Regions from separate parts of the Neisseria perflava genome, predicted to be linked through region 2. Evidence: predicted binding sites of a transcription regulator. Region 2 holds the regulator's gene; the other holds the start of a gene.
The links. Region 2 encodes sigma-54, which starts transcription at its own class of promoters, with help from an activator protein. Its sites were predicted from a motif close to CTGGCACGCTTCATGCTT; they were not measured.

Region 1 (3,762 bases), 830 kb from region 2:
GCGAGTCTTTATGGGCGGTGTCGGAGTATCCGTTGTCAGCACCATGTGGGAACGGCGCGAAGCTCTGCACCATACTCAGCTGACCGAACATATCAATTCATTGTCCTCAATCAGCAACCAATCTATTCAAGGCATGATGGCCAATGGCCTGAGCAAAGAGCAAGCCCTGGCTGCGATAAATAGTACCATTTCCCAACAAGGCTTTATTATTGGCTCAAATGAAATTTTCTTGGCAGGCAGCATCATATTCATCAGCATGATCCCCATTATTTGGCTGGCAAGGCCACCATTTAACGGCTCCAGCGGGGGAGGACATTAAATAAAAGTTCTTGTGTTGACTTGGTTAAGGGGAAGGAAGATTTTGGCGAGAAGATGATATTCAGCATTTGAATAGGGTAGAGGGTTTTTACTTGGGAATGCTCAATGAAATTACATATTCTAATCCTTAGTGAATGTTAGATATAAAGAGGCCGTCTGAAAATGGATTTCAGACGGCATTTATTCTCGTAATGTGATGATTCAGGCTCTTAATGACCTTGTTTTGGAGAGTTTTGTTCTTTTGCTTTGATTCGTTTTCCGCGTTTGTATTTGGCTTTGCTTGGGATGTTTTCTTCGCAATGTATTTTTGTGTTTTTTGTAGGGTATGGGCTTGGTTGTTATCCGTTTGAATTGTCACGGCACATGGCGGGGATCATCATCGGATCCAGCGTTCCGCCGCATTGCCAGTTAAGCAACCAAGTCGAGTCATTGTTAATTCGATAAGGGGTCAGGGTCAGGACTTTGCCTTTGTTTTGCCCTTTATCGAAAGGAATACTGATTTTGCCTGTATCTGCTTCTACAGTTACGCCACCGTTTTGGATGTATGTGCCGCCGATGCGTTGAGCGGTAACGCCGATTGCGCCTTGTTTGCTGACATCCTCTGCATTGGGCAGGCGGTTATTTACCGCTGAGGCAATGCTGATTTCGGTTTTCAGGTCATCGGCAAGGTATAGTGCTTCGGAGGCTTGCGCCCTACCGATATAGTTTTGGTAAGTGGGTATGGCGACAATAACCAGAATACCGAGGATGGCGATAACTATCATCAGCTCAATCAGGGTAAAACCTTTTTGGGCTTGAAATGGGGTATTCATTTGAGCGTATCGTTTTTAAGTTTTTTTATTTTTATAAAGCAAATCCCATAATTGCTTTATGGGATTTGCTTTTCTCAGAATATATGTGAAGTTAGCTTATGGAGCAGGTTGAGCTGGAGCAGGTTGAGCCGGGGTTTCAGCAGTAGGAGCGGGACGACAGTTAGCTGGAACGTGTTTAGCCTCACCACCAGTAACTTTACACTCCCAAGTAATAGGAGATTCAGAGTTAGCTTGTTTCGGAGTTAATGTGAACACTGGATCAGTAGAGGCACCAGTCTTTTGAGTTGTTACTGTAATTTTACCGGTAGCTGCTTCAATAGCGATGCTTGAAACGTATTTAGTACCACCTGCAGGGAAGGTGTAACCAGTATTAGTAGCAGTAATCTGGCCCAAGCCACCTAAAGCCGCAGAAGTTTCTGCTACTGCCAATTTAGCAGGTTCGGCTAAGCTCAAACCTTCTGAAATTTTGGCGCGGATGGTGTAGTCTTGGTATGCAGGCAGAGCGATTACGGCCAAAATGCCCAAGATGGCGATGACGATCATCAATTCGATCAGGGTAAAACCTTTTTGGATTGCTTTCATTGATTAAAACTCCAGTTTGAAAGTGTGAATAATTATGTTTAAGTAAAAAGTCCGTAATGTGCTTGGCACTATGTATTATGAGTAAACCATAAAGTAAGAAGGAATATACAGCTTCCGTCGGGCTTGCTGCTTTGAGGCTTGGGCCTTATCGGACGTGTTGTTTCAAGCAGTCGGTGTGCCAAGTGTGGAAAATGAGCTGAAAATTTTATTTTTTATTTTTTATTTGTTGTTTTTATTGGGTTTATTTTTCAATTTTTAAGTTTTGTGAGGTTTTGTTTGAAAGTTTCAGGATTTTAGAAAATAGGGCGGTTGACGTTTTTTGTCAGTTTTGTGTTTTTTGTGACAGGGAAGGGAGACAAGTTTGGGTGTGTGACGTTTTTTGTCAGAATTTTAGGTTGATTCAATAATATGTTAATTGGTTTGGACGGGCGGTGTTTTTATGGCTTAATCGGTCGGTCTGATTTTTTGTGATTTTATTCTTTTGTTTTTTATGGGTTTTATTTTGGGTATGTATTTTGTGTGAATATTGATGGGGAAATGGTTTGGAAGGAGGGGATTTGAAAAGGGGTTTGGTGTAATAGATGAATGAAATTTTGTATTTGGAATTATATTTATTTGGGTTATGATTTTGTAATGTAGTTTTATATCAGGGAGCAGTCTGGTTTTGATTTTTAAGGCTTTGGATTTCTTGAGTGTTTTAGAAGGGTATATTCAGGATGTTTATATATTGAATGCGATTAGGGTGGGCAAAAAATGCTCACCCTGTATTTTTAAGATGTTCAGACGGCCTTTATGGGGTCAGGACTTCGATCAATGCTTGTTTTAGGGTATTTTGGGTTTGCGGGTCTTGGAGGGACGGGCTGTAGGTAATGAAGCTGTCTTCGATGCGCTGATCCAAGGTAGTGATTTTGGCGTAGCGCAGGCTGATGTTGTGTGCGAAGAAGGTCTCGGCGATGTCGGCGAGGAGGTGGGGGCGGTTGACGGCGATGATGTCTATGGTGTGCCAGCCGGGATAATCTTCTTCGGGGGTGATGATCACGGTAGGCGGAATGGGGATGTGGCGGATGCGGCGGCTGATGTGCGGGCGGCCGCTTTGTTTTTGGACGGTGGTATTGCCGTGGATGAAGCTGTTGAGCTCGGCTTCGAGTGCGCTTTGGCGGTCGGGATATTCTTCTGGCGGGAGATTGTCGGGAAGTTGGAGGATAAAGGTGTCGAGGATGTAGTCGTGCTCGGTGATGAAGGCGCGGGCGGCTTGGATGTCGAAACGGTGGCTGCTGAAGATGCGGCAGAGACGTGCGAAGAGGCGGTCGCCGTTGGGCATGAAGACCATGACTTGAAGGCTGTTGCTTTGGGGGAGGATGCGGCTGCGGACGGCCGGACTTTGGGTGTCGTAGGCGAGGTTTGCGGTGTGCCAGAGGATTTCCCGCGTTTGATGGCGGACGTAGTATGCGCTGCCGAGGATGCGGCGGAGTTTTTGTTGATTTTTGAGGGGAACGGCTGCGCGCGTGAGTTGGTCGGCCGCGGCTTGTTCGCGTCGGTTGGGGAGGCGTTCGGGATCGTGGTTTTTGCTGTTTAAAACGGCGGCGGTGCTGTGGTAGAGGGTTTGGAGCAGGCTGGCGCGCCATGTGTTCCAAAGTTTTGGGTTGGTGCCGCGGATGTCGGCAATGGTAAGCAGGTAGAGTGCGTCGAGGTATTCGCGTGTGGGAATACGGCGGCAGAAGGCTTGGAGGACGTGCGGGTCTTGGATGTCTTCTTTTTGGGCAACGGTGGACATGAGTAGGTGGTTTTCAACCAGCCATGCGAGGAGGTGGCTTTCTTCGTCGGTGTAGTAGTGGTCGGCGGCGAATTGTTGGGCGTCTTTGATGCCTTCTTTGGCGTGATCGCCGCCGCGGCCTTTGGCGATGTCGTGCAACAGAGCGGCGGTGTAGAGGATGTGCGGTCGTGGGTAGGCCTGCATGATGGCGCTGGCCTCGGGCATTTCGTGGCTGTGGGTTTCGATGGCGAGACGGCGCATATTGCGGACGACGGTCAGGATGTGGTCGTCTACGGG
Region 2 (3,762 bases):
TGCGACCGTGCCTACATCATCAGTGATGGTACGGTATTGGCTTCAGGCAAGCCGGATGATTTGGTCAACAATGAACAAGTCCGTTCGGTTTATTTGGGTGAAAACTTCAAATATTGAGTTTAGGCCGTCTGAAAAGGTGTATCTGTGTTGAAACGAATTTTTTTGTCTTCCTTTGCCGTTTTGGCAGCTACTGCCGTGCATGCAATGCCAGAACTGCCATTGCAGAATATGGGTGTGCGCCAAGGCGTGATAGATAAAAATGGCAAGCCGATAACCGGTATCGTAACGGCGACAGCTATCGTGGATAAAGAGGGTAAATTGGGAAAAAGCCTCCATTGGGAAGTGGATGCGCTGGAATTGTTGAAACTTGCTCAAGAAGTAGGTTTGCCAAAACAAGTCGAGCCTTATAAAGAGTGTACTTATAATCAGAAAACCCAACAAACGGATTGTAAGACACTGGAAAGCCTTAAAAAATTCAGATTCTTTTATACTGTGCCAAATGGATTCAAAGAAGAGATAAAGACGAAACCTGTCCAAGTTGCTCCCCCACCTTATCCAGAGCTTTCTACAGAGAATGGTGAGGAAGGGACTGTGGTATTAAATGTCTTTATCAATATAGATGGCAAAGCATTCGTATGGGTAAAAAAGAGCAGTGGATACTCGCGTTTAGATGCTGCAGGACGAAAAGCGGTTTTGCAGACAAAATTTCAACCCGCTACCTATCACGGGAAGCCTGTTACCATGTTTTTTACTCGACGTATTGCGTTTATTTTAAATTAGAAAATATCTCTACTGTCGAATAATTCATTTATCGGTTGATAAAAGAATAATATATTGAAATAATCATCCAATATATAAACAATATATCCGATATTTTCAGACGGCCCATCAGATACAGGCTGTCTGAAATCCATAAAGCACATTTACTATCAAACATTATGTCTTCACTCGTCCTTAAACTCAAACAGACCCAGCAGCTCAACCAGCGGCTGCAGCAGTCTTTGCGCATCTTGCAGATGTCGGGTCTTGAGCTTGAGCGCGAAGTGGAAGACTGGTTGTCAGACAATCCTCTGCTTGAGCGTCCGGAAACCGATGAGTTTGCCGATAGCGGACTCAACCGTGCGGTAACCATGCCGCGCGCAGGTCAGCAGTTGAGCGGCGACGATGCCGAAGATATTTGGAGCAACATCGCCGAAGAAGAGGATTTCAAACACTATCTGCATGCCCAAGTGTGCGAGCATCCGCTCTCGCAAGTGGAAGCGGCCTATGTTCACGTCTTGATTGATTTTTTGGACGAACAAGGCTACCTCACCGACAGCCTCGAAGAAATCATCGACCACACGCCGTTGGAATGGATGCTGGACGAAGAAGCCCTGCAAAATGCGCTGGATGTATTGCAAACCTTTGATCCGCCCGGCGTGGCTGCGGCCGACTTGACCGAGTCGCTCATGCTGCAATTAATGCGTTTGCCGGCTTCTCCGGCTAGACAAATGGCCGCGCATTTGGTGCAAAGTTCGCTTCAAGATTTGGGCAAAAACCGCAAACAAAACGTTCTGCGTTTCCGCAAACTTTATCCCCAGGCCGACAGTGAAACCATAGAAGCCGCACTCGATATGATTGCCGGCTTGAATCCTTATCCGGCTTACGGCTTCGCTTCTGCCACCCCCACGCCTTATATTCAGCCTGACGTTTGGGTGAAAGAGGGCAAGGACGGCTGGGAAGTCATCAGCAACGAAGCGGCCTGGCCGAAGCTGCAGCTCAATCAGGAATATTGCGACCTGATGAAATCGGCGGAAGAGGGTGCGCCGGAGTGGAAGGAAAAAATCAGCGAAGCCAAACAGCGCATTGATTCTTTGGAACTGCGCAAAAGCACAGTCCTCCGCCTTGCCGAGTATATTGTCAAAAATCAGGAAGATTTTTTCATCTTCGGCGAAATCGGCCTGTCGCCCATGCTGATGAAAGATGCCGCTGCCGAATTGGGTTTGGCGGAAAGCACCATTTCGCGCGCCGCCAACCAGAAATATTTGTCTTGCCCGCGCGGCCTGTTTGCGTTACGCTATTTCTTCACACAGGCAGTCAATGCCGACGATGAGGGCGAAGGGTTCAGCCAAGGCGCAATCAAAGCTGTCTTGAGCCAGCTGATTGAAAGTGAAGACAGCAGCAAACCTTATTCGGACGAGGCCCTCGTCAAATTATTAAAACAACGCGGCATTGAAATCGCCAGACGTACAGTGGCTAAATATAGAGAATCATTAGACATCCCGCCGGCACACAAACGAAAATTTACCGAGTAGATATATTCCGATCCGTTTTGACGGACTAACCAACCGAAGGAGCTGTATCATGAATCTGAAAATCACCGGTCTGAATTTTGATGTTACCGAAGCCATCAAAAACTACGTTTCCGACAAGTTGGCACGAATCAGCCGCCACGCCGACAACATCATTTCCGTGACCATCACGCTCTCGGTGGAAAAAGTCAGCCAAAAAGCCGAAGCCGATGTCCATCTGGCAGGCAAAGATTTGCACGTTGAAGCGATTGAACAGGATATGTACGCTGCGATTGATGTTTTGATGGACAAACTCGACCGCGCTGTTTTGAAACATAAAGAAAAAAGCGGCGATGTCCGCAGCACTGTCAAACCTGAAGCAGAATAAAATGTTTGTATGATAAAGGCCGTCTGAACCATTCAGACGGCCTTTTGTTTTGCTATATGTTTTAGACTGGCAATCTAGTTACTCACTTTTTCGCCATTCCATGGTGCCACTTTAAACAGCAACAACATGCCCGGTATGCCCAAAGCGAAACACAGCCAGTAGAAATTAAAGTAACCCATCGCTTCAATCAGATAGCCTGCCGAAGCATTGATAAATGTACGTGGAACGGCTGACAGGCTGGTAAAGAGGGCTAATTGTGTGGCCGTAAATGCAGGATTGGTTTCACGAGCCATATAGGCAACAAACGCCGCTGTACCCAGACCTACGCCTGCTGCTTCTGCACCAATCACGGCCGCAAGCATCATTTGTTCCGTCAGGGTAATGGTTTCAAATTTACCGAAACCCGCCAGCCAGGCAAAGCCTAGAATCGTTACCCATTGGGCTATACCGAAAACCCACAAAGCCCTGTTGATACCGAGTTTCAACATCCAAATGCCGCCTACAATACCGGCAATGACAGCAGGCCATAAACCGGCATTTTTGGCAATCAGGCCGATGTCGGTTTTGCTGAAGCCCATGTCCAAATAAAACGGCGTTGCCAGAGAAGTCGCCATACTGTCGCCCAGTTTGTAGAGGAAGATAAACAGCAACACCAATACAGCTTGTTTGATGCCTTTGCGGGAGAAAAACTCACTGAAAGGGTCAGAGACTGTTTGGGCAAATGTACGCGACACAGATGGTGGAATATCGGGTTCTTTGGCTAAGAACAAAGTCATCAGCAGGCCGGGTAACATAAACAGCGCCGTGATGATGAATACATTGTGCCAAGGCATCAAGTCGGCCAAAATCAAGCTGAGCGAGCCGGGTACCAAAGCGGCGATACGGTAGGCGTTGACGTGGATAGAGTTGCCTAAGCCTAATTCTTCATCTGACAAAATTTCGCGACGAAAAGCATCCAATACAATATCTTGGCTGGCAGAAAAAAAGGCGACCACCAACGATAAGCCCATAATTACATATAAATGCTGAGCAGGATTTAGGAAGGCGTAAATGAGCAAGGTCAGCAGCAAACCAATTTGCGTAACCAGCATCCAGCCGCGCCGC

Region 1: a site for sigma-54 is predicted at 1,877-1,894, ahead of CYJ98_RS00435 (pilin). Genes of this name have one in related genera too.

The regions. Positions count from the first base shown of each region.
Region 1 covers NZ_CP136962.1:101,106-104,867, forward strand. The annotation lists gene CYJ98_RS00425 (DHA2 family efflux MFS transporter permease subunit) at 1-319, shown strand, start outside; gene CYJ98_RS00430 (pilin) at 657-1,130, opposite strand; gene CYJ98_RS00435 (pilin) at 1,227-1,712, opposite strand; gene glnD ([protein-PII] uridylyltransferase) at 2,503-3,762, opposite strand, start outside.
Region 2 covers NZ_CP136962.1:1,611,217-1,614,978, reverse strand. The annotation lists gene lptB (LPS export ABC transporter ATP-binding protein) at 1-117, shown strand, start outside; gene CYJ98_RS07460 (energy transducer TonB) at 145-780, shown strand; gene rpoN (RNA polymerase factor sigma-54) at 939-2,294, shown strand; gene hpf (ribosome hibernation-promoting factor, HPF/YfiA family) at 2,344-2,658, shown strand; gene CYJ98_RS07445 (AmpG family muropeptide MFS transporter) at 2,733-3,762, opposite strand, start outside.